One region of the Streptomyces sp. NPDC001889 genome, then DNA from elsewhere that is predicted to be linked to it. Evidence: riboswitches for the same ligand, from Rfam matches in the RefSeq annotation. Region 1 holds a riboswitch; each other region holds the start of a gene.

Region 1 (7,418 bases):
GCGCGAGGACCCACGGCCCCGGGGCGGGCGCGGCGCGCACACCTGCACGCCGCACCGCATCACCGCCGCACCACATCACCGGCGTCATGGAACCCGCCGGCGCCCCTGCTTGAGCCGGCGCACCGCACCCGCCCAGCCGCTGCCCCACTTCTCCGTGCCGTTCGCGGGCACCACGGGCGGTTGCGCCGCCGGGGCCGGCTCGGGCGGGGGCGGCGGCGCTTGCGGAGGTTCCCGGTCCGGGGCGGGGACCGGCTCGGGCTCCGGCCTCGACAGGGCGTGGAAATGGTGGCCGATCCACCGTCCCACCAGGAGATAGGCGATCAGCGCCCCGGTGGTGTTGAGGATGACATCGTCCACGTCGAAGGCCCGGCCCTCGACGATGGCACCCTGCACCAGTTCCACCAGCACCATCACCACGGCGGCCGACAGCACCACCCGCAGCATCCGCAGCCGGCGCGCCACCAGGACCGGCAGAATCAGTCCGAAGGGCACTCCGAGCAGCAGATTGCCGCCGATCTGTTTGCAGGCGGCGAGGAAGGTGTACTCCTCGGCGTACTGTCTCAGCGAACGGCCGGGCTGGAGATTGGCCCCGGCGATATCGGCGGACGCGGTGGACGGAGTCAGGGTCAGCCGGGCGAGCACGATCGAGAACCCGACCAGCGCGACTGCCCCCAGAGTCATGATCAGCAGCCTCAGGGCAGTCCTTCTCCGTGACATCCGGGGGGATGTGGAGCGTTCTCCGGTCATGTGTCGCGGATGCCCCGCCCGGGCGCGATCAGGCCCTCCTCTCCCCATGAATGTCCGCGTCCCCGTCCGCGCACCCTCCCCGCCGTCCCGGTACGCGCGCGAGAGGGCGCAGGGCGGGGAGCCGCGCGCTGTCCCCGGATGATCCGGATGCGCCATCCGACCGCATCACCCCAGTTCGAAAGCGTTTCAGGTCTACTGGTGTAGACCTCTTGTGCCCTGTGATCGGCCCCGCTACGTTTCTGCTTGCCCGTTCCGGATCTTCAACCGGAGCGGCTCGCACAACTCCTGATGGCACACCACATCACCGCTCGGACAAGGGAGTTATGTTCATGAGAATGCGTCTCGGGGCCATCGCGGCCACCGTCTTCGCCACCGCCGCACTCACCCTCGGCAGCGCCTCCTCGGCCTCCGCCAGCATGGGATTCTGGGTCCACAGCCACCACGCCTCGCAGGCCGCCTGTCAGGCGGCCGGTGAAGCACTCCGGCCCCTCAACGGAGCGCTCTACCTCTGCAAGCCGTTCTCCGGGAAGGTCGGCGTCTACGAGCTGTGGGTCCGTTACTGACCGTCGCCGCCCCTCAGAAGAGAGCCGTCCTCCCCGGAGGGCGGCTCCGCCATGACCCGGCGCCGGTGTCGCGGCCCGCCCCGGACGGCCCCTGACCGCCCGCGGCGGCCCGGGCGGGGAACGCCACCGCCAGATCCGTGAGCAGCGCCTCGGCCCCTGGCGCGCGCGGGCGCCGGCCGGAACAGCGCGAACAACCCAGGGAAGATCTCCCCACCCGGCACAGGAGTGCGACAGCGTCGCCCGCGCCCAGGGGACTCCGCCCGCGCGGCCCGGAACAGCGCGCCCCTGCCGACCGACGGAACGCGGGGCACGGACCCGCGCACGGACCGGGTCCGGCCGTGGACAGGCGGCGAGTCAGGGATCGCGGCATCCGGGTCCGCCCCGGCGGGACCCGCTGAACGCCCCCCACCCCCTCGATGTGACGCCCGGCCACCGCAGGCGCCCTCCGCGCGTGCCGCCCCTGGCCGCCCCGCCCGCCTTTCCCGCTGTCGGACCGCTCGGCGCCAGGAGTACGATCGGCATATCTGAACGCGTTCAAATACGAGGAGCAGGTCATGTCCGAGCGGACCGTGCCCGACCCCGCCGCGTCACCAGCCGTTCTCCTGGGCCCCACAGCGCTCTTCTTCGGCGTCGTCTCCGTCCTCGGGACAGCGGTGCCCCGGCTCTTCTTCCTCACCCCGTTCACCGCGCTCGCCGGCGCGCTCGCCCTCACCTTCGGAATGACGGGCGTGCGCTACGGACGGCGCGGCGTCGGACGGCTGTGGGTCGCGGCGGCCGGGGCGGTCCTCGGTCTCCTCGGGTTCGGCGCCTTCATGAGCCTGCTCATCGCGTTCGCCGCCTAGGGAGTTTCTTCCGGATCAGGCAGGGCGAGCCCGGCCGGCGACGGGGCACGGGCTCCCCCGGCGGCCGGCCCGCCGCCATCCGGTGGCCCTGTGCCGCGTGTTCACCCAATCCGGTGGATTGAGCCAGGGGCGGCCGAAACCCCCGGGCGGAGGGACCACAGTGGAGGACAACACCACTCCCCGGCGGGCCACTTGATGGCATCCCGGCTTCATGAGAGGCAGCACCTTCGATGCGGACGGAAGCGCTCAACCGGGTCCAGCTCGTCTTCACCCTCTTCGACGCCAACGGCAACGGAGTCCTGGAGGCGGAGGACTTCACCTTGATGGCGGACCGGGTGCGGGCCGCCGTCCCCGGCGCGGAGCCGACGGCGCAGGAGGCCGTGGCGGTGGCGTTCCGGCGGTACTGGGAGACGCTGGTCGGCGAGTTGGACACGGACGGCGACGGCAGGGTCGACTTCGACGAGTACGTGGCCTGCGTGCTGGCGCCCGAGAAGTTCGACGGGGCCGCCGCGGAGTTCGCCGCCGCTCTGTCCACCGTCGGCGACCTGCGGGGCGACGGCCGGGTGGGGCGTTCGGAGTTCACCGCCCTGATGCTCGCGATCGGCTTCGCTCCGGCCAACATCGAGGCGCTCTTCGACGCCCTGGGCCCCGACGGGGAGGACCGCGTCGCCTCCGGCGCCTGGGACGCCTCCATCCGTGAGTACTACCGCCCCGACGCCGACGGCACCGTCGGCGATCTGCTGGTCGCCCTCCCGGCAGGCTGATCCGCGCGCGCCGGGCGGCGGTGGCGCGGGCGCGCGACACAACGGCACCGCCGAAACGCCCGTGGCCGGGAGTGGACGCGCACTCCCGCCACGGACCACATGCCGTCTACACCGGGTGTGCCCTGAACCGTTCGCGCTTCGGTGCTATGGTGCCGGTGAGGTGCTATCAGAGCGCCCGCCGACGAGGGTGGCCGTACCGGTTCCGCGTAAAGACGGCCTCGTTGGAGGCTGAAATGCCGAAAACACCCGAGCCCCGTGAGCAGGACATCACCACGGCATCATCGGGGAACGACTCTCCCCCCGAGGACCGGGGCACACCGCCCGGTTCCGGCCCCGCACACGCACACCCGCACTCCCACGCGCACAGCCACTCCCACAGCGACGCCTTCGCCATGAAGGAGGGCAGGTGGGCCCAGGACGCCGAACAGCGGATCTCGCTCTTCCGGCACGACGAGGAGATCGAGCGGGGGCTCGCCTTCGGACTGCCCGGATCGCCGACACTCGTCGACAGGACGATTCCCACGTTCTCCCGCGGTGAACTGCCGCACTTCGCGGGTGAGCGGGGAACCTTCCTCAAGACCCCCTTCCTGGAGGACGTCAACCAGGTCGAGGACGCCGAGGTCGCCGTGTTCGGGGCACCTCTCGACTCGGGTGCCACCTACCGGCCCGGGGCCCGGTTCGGACCGCAGGGAATCCGGCGGTCGACGAATCTGTTCGGCACCTACTGCTTTGAACTCGGTGTCGATCTGCGCGAACAGCTGAACATCGTCGACATCGGCGACGTGTTCACCATCCCCGGCAATCTGGAGAAGTCGTTCGACCAGATCAGCCAGGCGATGGCGCATGTGTACCAGCGCGGCGTCTTCCCGGTCATCCTGGGCGGTGACCACTCCATCGGATATCCGACGATCCGGGGAATGACGCCGTACGTCGACGGGAACATCGGCATCATCCACTTCGACCGGCATGTGGACACCCAGGAGACCGACCTGGATGAGCGCATGCACACCACGCCGTGGTTCCACGCGACGAACATCAAGAACGCCCCCGCGACGAACCTCGTCCAGATCGGCATCGGCGGCTGGCAGTCGCCACGAGCCGGCGTCAAGGTCGGGCGTGAGCGTGGCACCACCATCATCACGGTGGGGGATGTCGAACGGGTCGGTATCGAGAAGGTCGCGGAGATCGCGCTGGAGACGGCGTGGAAGGGCGCCAAGGCGGTGTACCTCTCCTTCGACATCGACGTCATCGACGCGGGCTTCGTGCCCGGGACCGGCTGGCCGGAGCCGGGCGGACTGCTGCCGAGGGAAGCCCTGAACCTCATCAGGATGATCTCGGCCCCCGGTCTCGCCGGACTGGAAGTCGTCGAATGCGCTCCCCCGTACGACTGGGCGGAACAGACGGCGCTGCTCAGCTCGCGCGTCATCCTGGACTCCCTCGCGGTCCTGGTCCGGGAGGGCCACCTCGGGAGGAAGGCGGCCCTGCGGGACCGGCACGCCTGGGGGCCGAGAATCGCGTCCTGACCCGGGTCGTTCGGCGGGAGGCGCTCGCGAAGGCCTCCCGCCTGCCCGCCGCACGGCGCGGTGGCGGCCGGGCCGGCGGGGCACGCGTGCCCCGCCGGCGGTGCGCGGCGGTTACCGCGCCGGTGGCGGCAGGAAGCCCAGCCGGATGAACGAGGCGACCTGGGCGGCGAAGAGTTCGCGGTCCATCCGCGGGGGGACGACACCGCTCCCCCGCAGCGCCTCCCGGGTGCTCGTCGCGTCGAAGGCCACGCCGTCGCCGTGCGGTGTCCCCCCGCCGGCCGCCCCCGCCGGCAGCAGGGGAAGCAGCGGGAAGGCCGTGTTGGCGGCGTCGCTCTCGACGGCCCGGCGCCACTCCCCCAGCGGGACGCCCTCGATGGCGTAGCCGAGCGAGCGCAGCCACCCGACCGTCCGGGCGAGGGAGAGCCGGTGCCCGCTCGCCAGATGGAAGGTGCGGTTCGCCGCGCGGGGATCGCGGGACAGGGCGACGACGGCCGCGCTGACATAGTCCACGGGAACCAGGTCGAAGCCCTCCACCAGGTCCTCGGGGGCGCGGCCCGCCTCGACGCACCCCTTGAGCAGGAGCCAGAGGTAGTCGGAGGTCTGGCACAGACCCGTGTCGGACGCGCCCCAGATCCGCGAGGGACGGTAGACCGACACGGGCAGTCCGCGTTCCCGCGCCCGCTCCAGCAGTGTTTCGGCCGCCCACTTGCTCTGGGCGTAGCCGTTCCGCAGGCTCGCGGCCGGAGGCAGTGGCTCCGTCGGGGGTACGGGGCCGCCGCCGGGAGCGCGGCCCGAGTGGACCCCGACCGTCGAGATGTGGTGCAGGGGCACCGTGCGGTGGAGCGCCGCCAGCCGGAGCACCTCCGCCGTGCCGTGCACATTGGCGGCCCGGAGCTGCTCGTACGAGTGGGCGAGGTTCACCGCGGCGCCCGCGTGGTAGACGGCGTCGACGCGGCGGGCGAGCCGGTCGAAGGTGTCGGCGGTGAGGCCGAGCCGCTGCCGGGTCAGGTCTCCCGGCACGGCCGCGATCCGGTCCGTGAAGTCGTCGTGCCAGAGCCCGTATCCGTCGAGCGCCGCGCGCAGCCGCTTGGCGCCGGTGGGCGCGTCGCAGGCGCGGACGAGGCAGTGCACGGTGGCGTCGGTGGTACGGAGCACTTCGGCGAGCAGGAAGGTGCCGAGGAAGCCGGTGCCTCCGGTGAGCAGGACCCGCTCGGGGCTCGCCGGTGGTGTCCGGCGCGCCCCGGACGCGGGGACGATCCCGGGGGGCAGTTCGATGTCGCCGCTCAGGTCGGGCAGGGCGGGCCGGTGCGCGGTGCCGGCCAGGAGTGCGGCCATCCGCCGGACCGTCGGCGCCGCGAAGAAGGACGCGAGGCCCAGCCGTACGCCCCACTCCTCGTGCACCCGGAGCAGCAGCCGCACCACGAGCAGGGAGTCCCCGCCGACGGAGAAGAAGTCATCGTCCACCCCGATCCGTTCCACGCCGAGGACCTCGCGCCAGATGGCCGCCATGCGGCGTTCCGGTTCGGTGGCCGGCGGGGCGGTCGCCGTTCCGGGCGCTTCCCGTCCGTCCGGAACCCGCCCGGGGGCGGAGAGCGCGGCCCGGTCCACCTTGCCGCTGGGGGTGAGGGGGAGCCGGGGCAGCGGCAGCAGCAGGGAGGGGACCAGGGCGTCGGGCAGCGACTGCCGCAGGGCGCCGCGCAGCCCTTCCGCGTCGGGGGCGTCCCGGCCGGCCGGCACGTAGTGGGCCACGAGCCGGGTGGTGCGGGCGGCGGAGACATCGGCCGTGACCACGGCGTCGGCGACTCCGGGGACGGCCTTGACCGCGGACTCGATCTCGCCGAGTTCGACCCGGTGGCCCCGGACCTTGACCTGGCCGTCGCGCCGGCCGTGGAAGACGATCGTGCCGTCGGGACGGAAGGAGCCCCGGTCGCCGCTGCGGTACAGCGTGGCGGGGCGGGAGGTGAACGGGTCCCGGACGAACTTCCGCCGGGTCAGCTCGGGCCGTTCATGGTAGCCGAGGGCGACGCTCTCACCGCCGATGCAGATCTCGCCGACCGCGCCGGGGGGCACCGGGGAGAGCTGTTCGTCGAGGATGAGGATGCGCGCGCCGGGCAGCGGGCGCCCGATGTCCGCGCGGTCCGGCCAGTGCTCGGGCGGGCCGGTGAGCCGTCCGGCGGTGACGACATGCGTCTCGGACGGGCCGTACTGGTTGTCGAGCACGGCCGCGGTGTTCACCGTGAAGAAGCGTCTGACGGCCGGGGTGAGGAAGAGCTGCTCGCCGGCGCTGATGACCTCGCGCAGGGCGGGGCAGGGCCGCCCGCCGGTGGACGCGGCGTACTCGGCGAGCTGCTGAAGGGCGACACAGGGGAGGAAGATCCGCTCGATGGCGGCGTTCTCGACCAGGGCGAGCAGCGCGGCGGGATCGCGCCGCACGGCCTCGTCGACCAGGACGAGGGTGCCGCCGGCGGCCCAGGTGGCGAACAGCTCCTGGAAGGCCACATCGAAGCTCATGGGGGCGAGTTGCGCGGTTCGTCCGGTGCCGCTCCCCGTCGCGGAGGAGCGGCGGACCTGCTGGTCGACGACGGCGGCGAGCGTGCGGTGGGGCAGCACCACGCCCTTGGGCCGGCCGGTGGAGCCGGAGGTGTACACCATGTAGGCGGGGTCGTCGCGGTGGATGTCGCGCGGCAGCTCCCCGAGCGCGCGGTCGCCCCGGGCCGCCGCCGGGGCGCCGGCCCGTGCCTCGTCCAGGGGGAGCGGCCGGACACCGGCCCGGCCCGCGAGGCGGTCGTGGAGGGGGCCGCGGTCCGTCAGGACCACCTCCACCCGGCTGTCGTCGAGCATGAAGTGGAGCCGTTCCGCCGGGTAGGACGGGTCGAGGGGGACACAGCAACCGCCCGCCTTGAGCACCGCGAGCACGGCGACCGGCAGATCGAGGGAGCGCTCCAGCAGCACCCCGATCCGGCCCCGGCCGTGTCCGTC
Region 2 (7,418 bases), on a different contig from region 1:
AACGCCTATGGCATCCAGGCCGCGTCCCAGGCGTACTACGGCAAGGACGTCGCCGAGACCGACACCGCCGAGGGCGCCTATCTCGCCACCCTGCTCAACGCGCCCAACGCGTACGACACCGCCACCCACCCCGAGAACCGCTCCGCAGCCGTCGCCCGCTGGAACTACACGCTCGACGGCATGGTGAAACAGAAGTGGCTCACCCCCGCCGAACGGGCGAATCTGGTCTTCCCCGAGCCCCGGCGGGCCAAGCCCGCGAACGGGCTCTCCGGGCAGCGCGGCTATGTCGTCCAGGCCGTCGAGGAGTACCTCACCGCCCACCGCGTGCTGGACGAGAACACCCTCGCCGCCGGCGGCTACCGCATCACCACCACCCTGGAGCGCGCCAAGCAGGACGCCTTCGTCCGCGCGGTGGACGACCAGGTGATGGACCAGGTGGACGGCGAGGCCCGCCCCGCGGACCGCAATGTGCGGGTCGGCGGCGTCTCGATCGACCCCGCGACCGGGGAGGTCGTCGCCATGTACGGCGGCGTCGACTACACCCGGCAGTACGTCAACAACGCGACCCGCCGGGACTACCAGGTCGGCTCCACCTTCAAGCCGTTCGTCCTCGCCGCCGCGATCGAGCACGGCTCCCGCACCCAGGACGGCCGGCCCATCACCCCGTACACCGTCTACGACGGCACCGACAAGCGTCCGGTCCAGGGGTGGAGCGGGAAGCGGTACGCCCCCGAGAACGAGGACGGGACCTCCTACGGGCCGATCACCGTCACCGAGGCCACCGACAAGTCCGTGAACGCGGTGTACGCCCAGATGGCGATGGACGTGGGCCCGGCGCGGGTGCGGCAGACCGCGATCGGTCTCGGGCTGCCCGCGAGCACCCCCGACCTCACCGCTTCGCCGTCCATCGCGCTCGGCCCGGCCACCGCGAGCGTGCTGGACATGGCGGAGGCGTACGCCACCCTCGCCAACCACGGCCGGCACGGCACGTACACGATGGTCGCCGAGGTCACCAAGGACGGACAGCCCGTGCCGCTGCCCGAGCGCCGGACCCGGCAGGCGATCAGCCGGGAGGCCGCCGACACGACCACGGCGGTCCTCCAGAGCGTGGTGGCGGGCGGCACCGGCACGGCCGCCCAGTCGGCGGGCCGCCCGGCCGCGGGCAAGACGGGGACGGCGGAGGAGGACCGGGCCGCGTGGTTCGCGGGCTACACCCCGCGACTCGCGACCGTGGTCGCGGTGATGGGGCAGGACCCGGACACCGGTGCGCAGAAGCCGCTGTACGGGGCGCTGGGGCTGCCGAGGATCAACGGCGGCGGGGCACCGGCGCGGATCTGGGGGCAGTACACCGGAACGGCCCTGGCCGGCAGCGAGATCGTGGAGTTCGAGCTGCCGGCCCCGGCGGGGGTGCCGGAGCCGATGGCCTCGCCGGGGCCGGCGAGCCCGGGGGGCACGGCCCCGGTGCCGGGCTCCGGCCGGCCGCTGCCGGCGATGACCCTCCCGGCACCGCAGCGGACACCGGGCGAGAGCCCCGGGGTGCCCGGGGAGCCGGGCGCGGGTCCTCCGGTGCCGGGCCCCGGGGGGCCGGGCGCGGCGATCGGCGGGCTCGGTGACATCGCCGGAGTGGACGGGATCGGCGGCGCCGAGGGGACCGAGGGCGCGGACGCGCTGGGCGACGCGGTGCTCAACGGGCTGCCCGAGCCGGGCGACGGGGGCGCGCCCGGCGCGCCGCGGGAGGAGCCGGGGCCGGCGGGTCCCGAGGGATCGCCGCAGGCCACCGGCCCGCAGTGACCGGCGACCGCTGGTGACCGGTGCGGGTCACCAGCGGGCCGGGGAGGGACCCGGCCGCCACAGGGGGGGAAGCGGGGCGGCCGGGAGCTGGGGGTGGGCGCGGGTACGGGGGCGGGGTCAGTGGCCGGAGGTCGCCTTGAGGCCGACCACCGCGACCAGCAGCAGTGAGACGAAGAAGATCCGGGCCGCGGTCACCGGCTCGTTCAGCGCCACCATGCCGACGATCGCCGCACCGGCGGCGCCGATGCCGACCCAGACGCCGTACGCGGTACCGATCGGCAGCGTCTTGGCGGCCTGCGCCAGCAGGACCATGCTGGTGACGATCCCCGCGCCGGTGAACACACTCGGCCAGAACTTGGTGAAGCCCTCGGTGAACTTCATCCCGATCGCCCAGCCGACTTCGAGGAGACCGGCGACGATCAGGAGAACCCAGGCCATGACACACCTCCGACGACGGGGACTTCCACGGGGTGCGTCGTCTTTACGGGGCCCGGTACGGCGCGTCTCGTCGGGGTGTGCCCACCGTAACAAAAACGGGGCCCGGGGGCCGGTGAGTTGGATCACCAGCCCCGGCGGGCCCCGACAGCGCCCGGGGCGTCTCTTTCGGATCGTGCCGGGGCTCGCGAGCCCCGGCACCGGACCCCGCTCACCGATCCGGCCCGACCCGACCCGAGGGAAACTCCCTAGAGGTAGAGGCCGGTGGAGTCCTCGGAGCCCTGGAAGCGGTCGGCCGCGACGGCGTGCAGATCGCGCTCCCGCATCAGGACGTACGCGACCCCCCGCACCTCCACCTCGGCACGGTCCTCGGGGTCGTACAGCACCCGGTCGCCCGGCTCCACGGTCCGCACGCTCTGTCCCACCGCCACCACCCCGGCCCAGGCGAGCCGGCGGCCGACGGCGGCGGTCGCGGGGATCACGATGCCCCCGCTGGAACGCCGCTCCCCCTCCGGGATGTCGGTCCGCACCAGCACCCGGTCGTGCAGCATCCGGATGGGGAGCTTGTCGTGCTGGGAGCCGTGCTCCTGGGTGCTGTGTTCATGACTGTTGGCGCTCACGCTCCGAACCTACCCGCCCCACGGGGCCGCGGTGCCCGCACGGCCGCCGGCAACGCGGGCCCCGCTCACCTCCGGTCCTTGCGGGAGGAGACGGCGAGCAGCCCCACCACCCCCACGACCAGCAGCGCCACCGGGACCACCCGCTCCAGCCGGGGCGCGCCGTCCTCGGAGACGAACTTCGAGCGCACGTCCGAGACCGTGCGGTTCAGCACCGCGAAGGCGCGCCCGGTGGTGCGGTCCACCTTCTCGCTGACCTTCGCCCTGGCGTCGCCGATGACGGTGCTCGGGTGCACCCGCACCCCGATCTCATCGAGCGTCCCGGCAAGCTGCTCGCGCCGGCGGACGATGTCCGCCTCGATCTGCGCAGGGGTCCTCGCGTCCGACACCGCGCTGCCTCCGTGGTCGTGATCCGTTACCTATGCCATCGACAGTCTGTCAGCTCAGCCGCGCCCACACCCCACGGCACCCCTATTACGCTCGACGCCGTACACCCGCGTACACCCGCACGGCGCGGCATCCGCCGCCGTGCGCGGCCCGGTCCGACGAGGAGAACCATGAGCGAGCGACTCCAGCCCGGCGACACCGCCCCCGCCTTCACCCTGCCCGACGCGGACGGCAACGAGGTCTCACTCGCGTCCCACCGGGGCCGGAAGGTCATCGTCTACTTCTACCCCGCCGCCCTCACCCCCGGCTGCACCAAGCAGGCCTGCGACTTCACGGACAATCTGGAACTGCTGGCGGACGCGGGCTACGACGTCATCGGCGTCTCCCCGGACAAGCCGGAGAAGCTCGCGAAGTTCCGCGAGAAGGAGGCGCTGAAGGTGACCCTGGTCGGCGACCCGTCGAAGGAGACGCTGGCCGCGTACGGCGCGTTCGGCGAGAAGAAGCTGTACGGGAAGACCGTGACCGGGGTGATCCGCTCCACGGTGGTCGTGGACGAGGAGGGCCGGGTGGAGCACGCGTTCTACAACGTGAAGGCCACCGGGCATGTCGCCAAGATCATCAAGGATCTGGGGATCTGAGGGGGCCGGGGCCGGGGGCCGGGGGGCCGGGGGGTCCGGGAGGGCCGCCCCGGCTGCCGGGCGGTCACCGGCACCTGGCTCCGGGGGGAAATCGCCGCACGTGGAGCGGCCTCCCCCCTGCCCACCGCTGCCGCCCGCCCGCTAACATGGCAGGCGGCCGGCGGCCGTTGCTGAACTGGTATAAGCGAAGGTTTTAGGTGCCTTTGGACGCAAGTCCATGTGGGTTCGAATCCCATCGGCCGCACGCACCGGTGAATCGAAGGCCCGACCCCCGCTCTCCGGGAGCCGGGCCTTCGGTCTGTCCCGCCCCCGGAGGGTCAGCCCAGCAGCTCCGCGATCACCGGGACCAGGGCGCGGAAGGCCTTGCCGCGGTGGCTGATCGCGTTCTTCTCGTCCGGGGTCAGCTCCGCCGCCGTGCGGGTCCCGCCGTCGGGCTGGAGGATCGGGTCGTAGCCGAAGCCGCCCGCGCCGGCGGGGGCGGTGCGCAGGGTTCCGGGCATCCGTCCCTCGGTGACGCGTTCGGTGCCGTCGGGGAGGGCCAGGGCCGCCGCGCAGGCGAAGTGGGCGGCGCGGTGGGGCGGGGCGATGTCGGAGAGCTGGGCGAGGAGGAGATCCAGGTTCGCGGTGTCGTCGCCGTGGGTGCCCGCCCAGCGGGCGGAGAAGATTCCGGGGGCGCCGCCGAGGACGTCCACACAGAGGCCGGAGTCGTCGGCGACGGCGGGCAGTCCGGTGGCGCGGGCCAGGGCGTGGGCCTTGAGGAGGGCGTTCTCGGCGAAGGTGACGCCGGTCTCCCTGACGTCGGGGACCTCGGGATAGGCGTCGGTGCCGACGAGTTCGTACGGCAGACCGGCGTCCGCGAGGATGGCCCGCAGTTCGGTGATCTTCCCGGGGTTGCGGGTGGCGAGGACGATGCGTGTCATACGCCGATTATCCGGGCCCGCGGATCGGCGGGGATCCGGGGCCCGGGTCGGTGGGCGGACGTACGGACGGGCGGGCGTCGGGGCCGGCCGGAGACCGGGTCCGACGCCCGCCCGCCGGCGGTCGTCAGGGGCTGCAGACCTTGGTCATCTCGGAGGCCGCGTCGGTGACCGGGCTGATGTCGGGGGTGGCGTCGCCGCCCTCGATCGACTTGCGGACGTTGTCGACAGCGGTGTTGAGGTCGTCGGCGGCCTTCTTCACATCGGCGTTGTCGGACTTGTCGCTCAGCTCCGACAGCTCCTTGTCGATGGAGTCGAGGGCTTCGCGGGCCTGGGTCGGGTCCTCGGCCGCGCTTCCCACGGCCTGGGTGAGCTTCTCGACGCTGCTGGTCACGGCCTTTGCCGTGTCGACGCAGTCCAGAGCCTTGTCGATGGCGCCACAGCCGACTGCGGCCGGCAGGACGAGAGCTGCGGTGACAAGAGTGAGTGCGATACGGCGGCGCGCGGCCATGGAACGTGTCCCTCCCGGACGATCTGGCCGGGCACACGGTTGAGCCCGTGTGCCCGTGCCACTAACGACGCCCATAGGGGCGTTCTTGGTTGCTTCTTTACCCGGCTTTACCCGGCGGGGTGGTCAGCCGGCTTCCCCGGTGCCGGCGAGGGCGTCGCGCTGGAGCGCGGCGAGGTCGGCGCAGCCGCCGGCGGCGAGGTCGAGCAGGGCGTTGAGCTCCGCGCGGTCGAAGGGCTCGGCCTCGGCGGTGCCCTGGACCTCGACGAAGCGGCCGTCGCCGGTGCAGACGACGTTCATGTCGGTGTCGGCGCGCACATCCTCCTCGTAGCAGAGGTCGAGGAGCGGGGCGCCGTCCACGATGCCGACGGAGACGGCGGCGACGGTCCCGGTCAGCGGCTTGCGTCCGGCGCGGACCAGCTTGCGGCCCTGGGCCCAGGTCACGGCGTCGGCGAGGGCGACATAGGCGCCGGTGATCGCGGCGGTGCGGGTGCCTCCGTCGGCCTGGAGCACATCGCAGTCGAGGACGATGGTGTTCTCGCCGAGGGCCTTGAAGTCGACGACGGCGCGCAGGGAGCGGCCGATGAGACGGCTGATCTCATGGGTGCGTCCGCCGATCCGGCCGCGCACGGATTCGCGGTCGCCGCGGGTGTTGGTGGAGCGCGGCAGCATCGAGTACTCGGCGGTGACCCACCCCTCCCCGCTGCCCTTGCGCCAGCGGGGCACGCCCTCGGTGACGGAGGCGGTGCAGAAGACCTTGGTGTCGCCGAAGGAGATGAGGACGGAGCCCTCGGCGTGCTTGCTCCATCCGCGCTGGATGGTGACCGGGCGGAGCTGTTCGGGGGTGCGGCCGTCGATTCGAGACATGGCGTTGAGCCTATCGGCTGTAAGGAAGGGCCCCGCTCGCCGTGGAGCGGGGCCCTTCCGCGGGTCAGCGGCCGCCGGTCACATCATGTCCTCGATCTCGGCGGCGATGGGGTCGGCGTCGGTGCCGATGACGACCTGGATCGCGGTGCCCATCTTGACGACTCCATGGGCGCCCGCGGCCTTGAGCGCGGCCTCGTCGACGAGGCCGGGGTCGGCGACTTCGGTGCGGAGCCGGGTGATGCAGCCCTCGATCTCCTCGATGTTGTCGACTCCGCCGAGCCCGGCGACGATCTTCTCTGCCTTGCTGGCCATGCTCTTCTCCCTGCGTGTCAAGCGGCGCCCGCACCGGGCGCTTCGCGCTGCTTCGGCCCACCAGCGGTCCGGTTTGCCACGGTAACGCACGGTTGGCCCATCTTCACGGGCGGGTAACCGCCGCGTACCGAATGATGACGATCACCGGCGCCCGCACCCGGCGGCGTACCACAACTGGTCTACACCAGTTCGCAAGGACTGCCAAACCAGGCCCTTTCGGGAGGATGCCGATGAGCGCAGGGAGCGCCACCGCACCGCAGCCGTCCGTGTGGAGCAGGCTCTTCCAGGGCTTGCAGAAGATGGGGCGCAGCCTTCAGCTCCCCATCGCCGTCCTGCCGGCGGCGGGCATCCTCAACCGGCTCGGCCAGGACGATGTCTTCGGCACGGACGGCCTGGGCTGGAACGACGTCGCCAAGGTGATGGCGGGCGCGGGCGGGGCGCTGCTGGACGCCAATATCGGGCTGCCGCTGCTCTTCTGTGTCGGCGTCGCGATCGGGATGGCGAAGAAGTCGGACGGCTCGACCGCGCTGGCGGCGGTCGCGGGCTTCCTCGTCTACTACAACGTGCTGCTCCAGTTCCCCAAGGACTGCGAGGTCGGGGGCCAGGTGGTGGTCGCCGGCTGCCAGGGCGCGGACGGCACCGTCACCCCCTTCACCTATCAGAACCCCGGTGTCTTCGGCGGCATCGTGATGGGGCTGCTGGCGGCGTACTTCTGGCAGCGCTACCACCGGACGAGGCTGGTGGACTGGCTGGGCTTCTTCAACGGCCGCCGGCTCGTCCCGATCATCATGTCCTTTGTGGCGATCGTCTTCGCCGCGCTCTGCCTGTGGGTCTGGCCGCCGATCGGGAGCGCGCTGGAGAGCTTCAGCGACTGGCTGGTGAGCCTGGGCGCGTGGGGTTCGGGGATCTTCGGGGTCACCAACCGGGCGCTGCTGGTCATCGGGCT
Region 3 (7,418 bases), on a different contig from region 1:
GCGTTGAAGTGTACGTTTCCTCCATATTCGATGACGCCGATGGATGGACTGTCCATGCCGGATGCCACAGCGCTCCCTCCGACCCCGCCGGTCCCGCTGACCGCGCTGCTCGCCCATGAGGAGCTGGGGCTGCGGCAGATCGCCGGCCCCCGGGCGGCGGAGGCGGGCACGGGGGCGGCGGTGCACTGGGTGCACACCTCGGAGATGGCGGACCCGTATCCGTATCTCCTCGGCGGGGAGCTGCTGCTGAGCGCGGGGGTGCTGCTGGCCGACCCGGAGCTGTACGTCCGCCGGATCACCGCCGCGCGGGCGGCGGCGCTCGGGTTCGGGGTGGCGCCGGTGCACGACACGGTCCCGGCGGGGCTGATCGAGGCGTGCGACCGGTACGGGCTGCCGCTGCTCGAAGTGCCGCCGAGGACGACCTTCACGGCGGTGGCGCGGGCGGTGTGGCGGCTGATGGCCGAGGAGCGCCACCGGGAGCTGCGCCGGGTGACGCGGGCGCAGCAGGGTCTGGCGACGGCGGCGGCCCGCCCGGACCCGGTCCCCGCGGTCCTCGCCCAGCTCGCGGCGCACCTGGGCGGCCGGGCGGTGCTGCTGAGCCGCGCGGGCGCCGAACTCGCCACGGCCGGCCGCGCCCCCGGCCCCGCCGCCCGCGCGGCCCTGCTCGCCCTGGCCCGGGTGGTGAGCCCCGCCCGGGAGGCGGCCCCCGGCCGGGAAGCGGCCCCCGGCCGGGAAGCGGCCTCCGGCCGGGAGAGCGGGCCCGCGCCGGGTTCGCCGGGCGCCCGCGCCACGGGTCTCCCGGCGCCGGGGAGCGCCGGCGGTCCCGGCGCGGAACGCGCGCGGCGGGCGGCGCCCCCGCACACGTCTCCCGGTCGCCCCGGGCGGGAGGGCGGCCCCGAGGCGGGCAGCGCCCCGGCACCCGGCACCCCCGGGGACGGCACCCCGCCGGACGGCACCCGCCCCGGGAGCGGCCCGGCCGCCGGCGCGCCGGCGGCCCGCGCCCCCGGGAGCGGCGGCGAGGCCCGGCACGCCCCCGGCAGGGGGTCCACCGGGCCCGTGCCCGCGTCCGCCAGCGACACCGTCGACGGGGTCCATCTCAGCGCCTACGCCCTCGCGGGCGGCGAGGGCCTGGTGCTCGGGCTGGCGAGCCCCGGGCGGGAGGCCGGGGACCACACGGTCGCCGGGGTCGCCGTCGTCCTGCTCTCGCTGCTCACGGCCGAGCACCAGGGGCTCGACAGCGCCGGTCGCGGTGCGGCGCTGGTACGGCTGATGCTGGGGGCCGGGGCCGTGGAGGCGGCCCGGCTGCTGGGGTCGGAGCGGTGGACGGTGGTGCACGCGCGCGGCGGCGGCCCCGCCCCGCTGGCCGCGCCCGCGCTGGGGGCGGCGCTCGGGAGCGCGCTGGTGGACACGGGCGAGGACGGGACCGTACGCGTACTGCTGCCGTCGCCTGCCGCCCCCGAACCGGCGGCGCGGCCCGGCTGGGTCCTCGGGGTCAGCGACCCGGTGGAAGCGGAGCATCTCGCGGCGGCCGACGCCCAGGCGGCGCAGGCCCTGCGCCGGGCGCTGGCCACCGGCCGCGGCCTGGTCCGCCACCGGGGCACGGGGCCGGCGGCGCTGCTGACCTGGCAGGAGGCATCGGCCCACGCCCGGCTGCGCCTCGCCCCGCTCACCGGCTCCCCCGCGCTCGTCGAGACCCTGCGCGGCTGGCTCTCCCTGCACGGGAGCTGGGACCGGACGGCCGCGGCGCTGGGTGTGCACCGCAACACGGTCCGCCAGCGCGTCGCGCGCTGCGCGGCGCTCCTGGGCGAGGACCTGGACGACGCGGACGTACGGATGGAGCTGTGGTTCGCCCTGCGCTCGCTCCCCTGAGCCCGGCCCGCCGCCCCGGGACCCCCGTGAACCCCCGGAGCCCCCGGACAGCGAAACAGCGGTGCCCGCCGGCCCGGCCCTCGCGGACCGGCCCGGCGGGCACCCCGGGTGTGGTTCTACGCCTCCGGCAGCCGCTGTTCGGCCTTGGGCCCCGGCTTGGTCTTGACGAACTTCAGGCCGATGACGCACAGGATGATCCCGCCGAGGAACAGCCCCTTGAGCACGGAGGCGGGCTCCTCACCGGTGAGCATGGCGTAGAGGACCGTCAGGGCGGCCCCGACCCCGATCCAGACCGAGTAGGCCACGCTGATCGGAATCCGGCTCATGGCATAGGCGAGACCCGCCATGCTGAGCGCCAGCCCGACGAAGAAGACGACGGCGGGACCCGTTTTGCTCAGTCCGTCGGAGAGACCGAGGGCCGTGGCCCAGACGGCCTCGAACACGGCACTGATGAGAAGAATCGCCCAGGGCATCAGCTGACCGCCTTCAGTCCGACGACACAGCCGATGAGGCCCAGCAGCAGGACCACCCGCCCGGTGGAGGCGCGCTCCTGGCCGGTCACCATGGCCCAGACGGCCGTGAGCACCGCTCCGATGCCGACCCAGACGGCGTACGCGGTCCCGGTGGGAAGGCTCTTCATGGCGAAGGCCAGACCCGTCATGCTCGCCGCGAGGGCGACACCGAAGACGACGGTCGGAATGGGGCGCTTGAAGTTCTTGGACGCGGACAGCGCTGTGGCCCAGACGGCCTCCAGCACTCCTGATACGACGAGAATGAACCACGCCATGACGGAACCGACCTCCCAGTGGCCAGTCTTGTCGCTGAGCGGGTACTGATCCGTCGTCCGCAGGCCCCATCGGGGGCCTCACCTCCTTGTATAGCACAGCGGACCGGCGCTCCGGCCGTCCGCCCGCGGCGCCGGCGGGTGCCTCCGGTCACTGTGATGTGCGCGGCTTTCCCTGGACAGGGGCGGTAACCGCCCGGTAACTTCACTCTCCAGCCTGAGCAAGCGCTTAGTCGTGCGCCCGCTCACCCCAATCCGCCCAGGGAGGCGTCCGTGCGCCGCAGCGTCTACAACGAGGACCACGAGGCATTCCGGGAGACCGTCCGCGCCTTCATCGAGGCCGAGGTCGTGCCCGTGTACGACGAGTGGTACGCGGCGGGCCAGGCGCCCCGCGACTTCTACACCAAACTCGGCGAGCTGGGCATATTCGGCATCGAGGTGCCGGAGGAGCACGGCGGCGCGGGCCAGGAGTCCTTCAAGTTCCAGGCGATCATCTCCGAGGAGACCGCCCGCGCGGGCGTCTCCTTCGGCGGCTCCGGGGTGCATGTCGCGCTCTGCCTCCCCTACCTCCTCGCGTACGGGACACAGGAGCAGAAGAAGCGCTGGCTCCCCGACTTCGTCTCCGGCGCGGCGATGTACGCCATCGCCATGACCGAGCCCGGCACCGGCTCGGACCTGGCGGGCATGAAGACCACCGCCCGGCTCTCGGACGACGGCTCGCACTACCTCCTCAACGGCTCGAAGACCTTCATCACCGGAGGCGTCCACGCGGACCGCGTCATCGTCTGCGCGCGCACCGCCGCCCCCACGGAGGAGGACCGCCGCCACGGCATCTCGCTCTTCGTCGTGGACACCGCGCTGGAGGGGTACGCGGTCGGCCGCCGGCTCGACAAGCTCGGCCTGAAGACCTCCGACACCGCCGAACTCTCCTTCACCGATGTCAGGGTCCCGGCGCGGGACCTGCTCGGCGAGGAGAACCAGGGCTTCTCCTACCTCGGCCAGAACCTCCCGCAGGAGCGGCTGGCCATCGCGGTCGGCGCGTACGCCCAGGCGTCCGCCGCGATCCGCTTCACCCAGGCGTACGTCCAGGACCGCACGGTCTTCGGACAGCCGGTGGCCGCCTTCCAGAACACCAAGTTCGAACTGGCCGCCTGCAAGGCCGAGGTGGACGCGGCGGAGGCCGTCGTCGACCGGGCCCTGGAGGCGCACGACACGGGCGAGCTGTCGGCGGCGGAGGCGGCGTCCGCGAAGCTCTTCTGCACCGAGGTGGCCCACCGGGTCATCGACCGCTGCCTCCAGCTGCACGGCGGCTACGGCTATATGAACGAGTACCCGATCGCGCGGCTGTACGCGGACAACCGGGTCAACCGGATCTACGGCGGGACCAGCGAGGTCATGAAGTCGATCATCGCCAAGTCCATGGGGCTCTAACCCCTTGGCCGGCCCTCGGAACAACCTCCCGGACAACCTCCCGGACAACCCCCCGAACAGCGCCCTGGACGAGCTGCTCGATCTGCTGGACGTGGAGCGGATCGAGCGGGACATCTTCCGGGGCCAGTCGCGCATGGCGCTCGTGCCCCGGGTGTTCGGCGGCCAGGTCGCCGCCCAGGCCCTGGTCGCCGCGGGCCGCACCGTCCCCGGGGAGCGCCCGCCGCACTCCCTGCACGCGTACTTCCTGCGCGCCGGCGACCCGGGCGCGCCCATCGTCTACACCGTCGACCGCATCCGCGACGGCCGCTCCTTCACCACCCGGCGGGTGGTCGCGGTCCAGCACGGCCGGCCGGTCTTCCATCTGTCGGCGTCGTTCCAGGTGTACGAGGAGGGCCTGGAGCACCAGTCGGCGATGCCGGCCGCGCCCGACCCGGAGTCCCTGCCGACGGCCGCCGAGATCCTGCCGTCGTACGCGGCCAACTTCACCGGTCCGGACGTGGTGGAGAAGCTGCTCAGGGCGCGGGCCGCGGTCGATCTGCGCTATGCCCAGCCGCCCCCGTACGGACAGGTCGGCGAGGAGCGCGAACCGCGCTCCCAGGTCTGGTTCCGCACCACCGGGAAGCTGGTGGACGATCCGCTGCTCCATGTCTGTCTGGCCACCTATGTCTCGGACATGACGCTGCTCGACTCGGTGCTCCTGGCGCACGGGCGCGGCGGCTGGGCGGTGGGCGATGTGGTGGGCGCGTCGCTGGACCACGCGATGTGGTTCCACCGGCCGTTCCGGGCGGACGAGTGGCTGCTGTACGACCAGGAGTCCCCGACCTCCTCGGGCGGGCGGGGGCTCGGCCAGGCGCGGATCTGGACCCGGGAGGGGCGGCTGGCGGTGTCGGTGATCCAGGAAGGGGTCGTCCGGGTGCCGCGCCCGGACCGGGGGGACTGAACCACCGCCCGGACCGGAAGGGCCGGTTGGGGGCGGGCGGGCCGTTGGGGGCGGGCGGCGCTCAGGGCAGCCGGTGCCCGTGGGTGACCCGTTCCACGCCGTAGTAGTCGGCGACACAGCCGGCGGGCCAGCTCCCGTGCTTCCCGAACGGCTCGCCCATCGCGGCGACCGAGGTCGGTGTGTACGGAAGGGTCTCCGCGCCGCCCGCCGCCTGGACCCGCATCCACCGGTCCTGACGGTCCCAGGCGCGGGCCCGCGCCTCCATCTCCCCGCCGAGCTGCCCGAGGGGGACGGCGAGCCCCAGACAGCAGACGGCGCCGGCCGCCACCCCGGCCGCTCCCACCGCCCGGGGCGTCCGGGCGGACCGGGCGCGGGCGCGCACCGCCCGTCCCAGCAGGGTCCCGGCGCCGACGAGCAGGACGACGTACAGCAGCAGGTAGTCGTTCCAGGCCCGTGAGACGGTCGCCGTCCCCGCGCCGAAGACGGGGTAGGCGATCACGGTGCAGAGGTAGCCGGAGACGAGGAAGGCCGCCGCCCCGGCGGCGGCGAGCGTCCGGCGGTGGACGAGGACCACCGACGGCCCCGCCCCGCCGCCCCGGCAGACCAGCCCCAGCACCACCCCGGCGGCGACGGCGCCCAGGTACTGCCAGGTGGTGAGGAGGGTGGCGAGGATCTGCCCGAAGGCGTCGAGCGCACCGGTGAGGGACTCGGGGGCGAACATCGAGGCGTTGGCGCCGTACCGCTCCCGGCGGTTGCGGGAGCCGGGCGAGGCGAGCAGCACCACCGTCCCGGTGGCGGTCCCCGCGAGACCGGCCAGACACCAGGCCCGCGCGTATCCCCGCCGGACCCCGGTGACGAGCCGGCGGCCCAGCGGCAGCACCGTGCCGAGCACCACGAACCCGACGACGGCCGCCGCCTCCGAGAGGGTGGCCAGCAGGGCCCCCGCCAGGAACACGGCGGCGAGCGCGGCCCGCCGGCCGGAGCGCGTCCGGGCGAGCAGCAGCGGCAGGACGGCGGCGCAGGCGAGCACGGGCGCCAGGGTGTGCGAGACCGCCGAGGCGGGCCAGTAGAACGTCTTGTACGTGTTGGGGCTGGCGAGCAGGAAGACCGCCGCCACCGTCGACGCCACCAGCAGGGGGACACCGCGCGGCGTCCGCAGACCGGCCCGGCGCAGCGCGAGAGAGGTCACCGACCAGAGCACCGCGAGCACGAGCACCCCGCTGACCGGGGCGAACCACCGGTGTCCCGCGACGTCGTGGACGGCGTAGGCCCCGACCAGGACGGCGTTCACGATCCGGCCGTTGTCCTTGGACCAGAACTTCTCCACCATGCCGGTGACCCCGGACTCCCGGGCGGCGGGCAGAAAGCACCAGTCGTCGGCGCCGGGGCGCACATGCTGTCCGTACCAGAGCGCCGTGGCGAGCAGGGCGAGCGGCAGCAGGGCGAGCAGGAGCGGCCGGCACGCCGCCGGGGTCCCGCGCGGGCGGGTGCCCGTCGCGCCGGCGGCGCGGGCGGGCCGGGGGCGCTCGCCCGGCGGCGGGGAAAGGACCGTGCCCGACGAGCCCTCGGTCATGGGGAGCTCCACCCTTCGTTCGCTCTCGCAGTCGTGGTCGTGGTGGTGATCGCTGTCGTGGTGGCGATCGCTGTCGTGGTCGTGATCGCTGTCGTGGTCGTGGTCGTGCGGGGCCGGCCGCCCCCGGGTGCGGCGGCGGGACGGGAGGGGTCAGGCCGGGTCGGACTCGTCCGCCGGGCGGGCCCGGGGCAGCTCGCCCGCCGGGGCGGGGGCCCGGGGGGCGACCGCGCCGGCGGTGATGGCCCACCGGGCGAGCAGGAAGGAGAGGGGTGTCACCAGGACACCGGCGGCCAGGGCGGCGATGTTCTTGTCCATGCCGAGCAGTTCGACGGCGAGGAAGAGCAGCGCGCCGCCGCCCACCAGACCGGCCAGGCTGGAGAGCGGATAGCGGACGAAGGCCCGCCAGGTCGGTCTGGTCCTCAGGGTGACCGAGGAGTTCAGCAGAAAGGAGACCACCACGCTGACCGTGTAGCCGAGGACATGCGCGGCCAGATAGGGAATCCAGCGGTTGGCCGTGGCGTAGACGGCGAGATAGACCGCCGTGTTGACGAAGCCGATCGCCGAGAAGACCGCGAACTGGCGGACGGTGCGGGCCTTTCGCCGCTCACCGGTCCCGGGCGCGGCGGGCGGCGTTTCCTCCTGGGGAGGGGCCGGGGGCGCCACCCGGGTCTCGCTGGTCTCCCGGACCACGTAGTGGGGCCTCCTCTTGGCCTCGTGGTAAATACGGCCCACATATTCACCGATGACCCCGAGAGTCATCAGCTGGATTCCGCTGAGGGCCACAACGGCGGTGAGCAGCGAGGTGTACCCGGGAACTCCGA

What was found. Region 1 has a riboswitch for guanidine ahead of ACWCRA_RS34795 (agmatinase family protein). Riboswitches for the same ligand answer to the same signal wherever they lie in the genome.
Region 2: another riboswitch for guanidine. It lies ahead of ACWCRA_RS27360 (DMT family transporter); the one in region 1 lies ahead of ACWCRA_RS34795 (agmatinase family protein).
Region 3: another riboswitch for guanidine. It lies ahead of ACWCRA_RS32525 (DMT family transporter); the one in region 1 lies ahead of ACWCRA_RS34795 (agmatinase family protein).

What each region holds. Positions count from the first base shown of each region.
Region 1 covers NZ_JBSFER010000051.1:193-7,610, forward strand. Annotated here, with positions in the region: gene ACWCRA_RS34775 (VanZ family protein) at 85-681, opposite strand; gene ACWCRA_RS34780 (hypothetical protein) at 1,077-1,310, shown strand; gene ACWCRA_RS34785 (hypothetical protein) at 1,865-2,152, shown strand; gene ACWCRA_RS34790 (EF-hand domain-containing protein) at 2,383-2,916, shown strand; guanidine-III (ykkC-III) riboswitch at 3,072-3,138, shown strand; gene ACWCRA_RS34795 (agmatinase family protein) at 3,150-4,439, shown strand; gene ACWCRA_RS34800 (non-ribosomal peptide synthetase) at 4,551-7,418, opposite strand, start outside.
Region 2 covers NZ_JBSFER010000025.1:39,867-47,284, forward strand. Annotated here, with positions in the region: gene ACWCRA_RS27355 (transglycosylase domain-containing protein) at 1-1,791, shown strand, start outside; gene ACWCRA_RS27360 (DMT family transporter) at 1,909-2,229, opposite strand; guanidine-III (ykkC-III) riboswitch at 2,261-2,319, opposite strand; gene ACWCRA_RS27365 (GroES family chaperonin) at 2,475-2,846, opposite strand; gene ACWCRA_RS27370 (DUF3618 domain-containing protein) at 2,912-3,232, opposite strand; gene bcp (thioredoxin-dependent thiol peroxidase) at 3,401-3,868, shown strand; tRNA gene ACWCRA_RS27380 (tRNA-Leu) at 4,029-4,112, shown strand; gene rdgB (RdgB/HAM1 family non-canonical purine NTP pyrophosphatase) at 4,186-4,788, opposite strand; gene ACWCRA_RS27390 (hypothetical protein) at 4,913-5,296, opposite strand; gene rph (ribonuclease PH) at 5,420-6,160, opposite strand; gene ACWCRA_RS27400 (PTS glucose/sucrose transporter subunit IIB) at 6,239-6,472, opposite strand; gene ACWCRA_RS27405 (PTS transporter subunit EIIC) at 6,703-7,418, shown strand, end outside.
Region 3 covers NZ_JBSFER010000036.1:14,180-21,597, forward strand. Annotated here, with positions in the region: gene ACWCRA_RS32515 (PucR family transcriptional regulator ligand-binding domain-containing protein) at 55-1,869, shown strand; gene ACWCRA_RS32520 (DMT family transporter) at 1,986-2,342, opposite strand; gene ACWCRA_RS32525 (DMT family transporter) at 2,342-2,656, opposite strand; guanidine-III (ykkC-III) riboswitch at 2,674-2,738, opposite strand; gene ACWCRA_RS32530 (acyl-CoA dehydrogenase family protein) at 2,927-4,084, shown strand; gene ACWCRA_RS32535 (acyl-CoA thioesterase) at 4,089-5,024, shown strand; gene ACWCRA_RS32540 (DUF6056 family protein) at 5,086-6,597, opposite strand; gene ACWCRA_RS32545 (glycosyltransferase) at 6,748-7,418, opposite strand, start outside.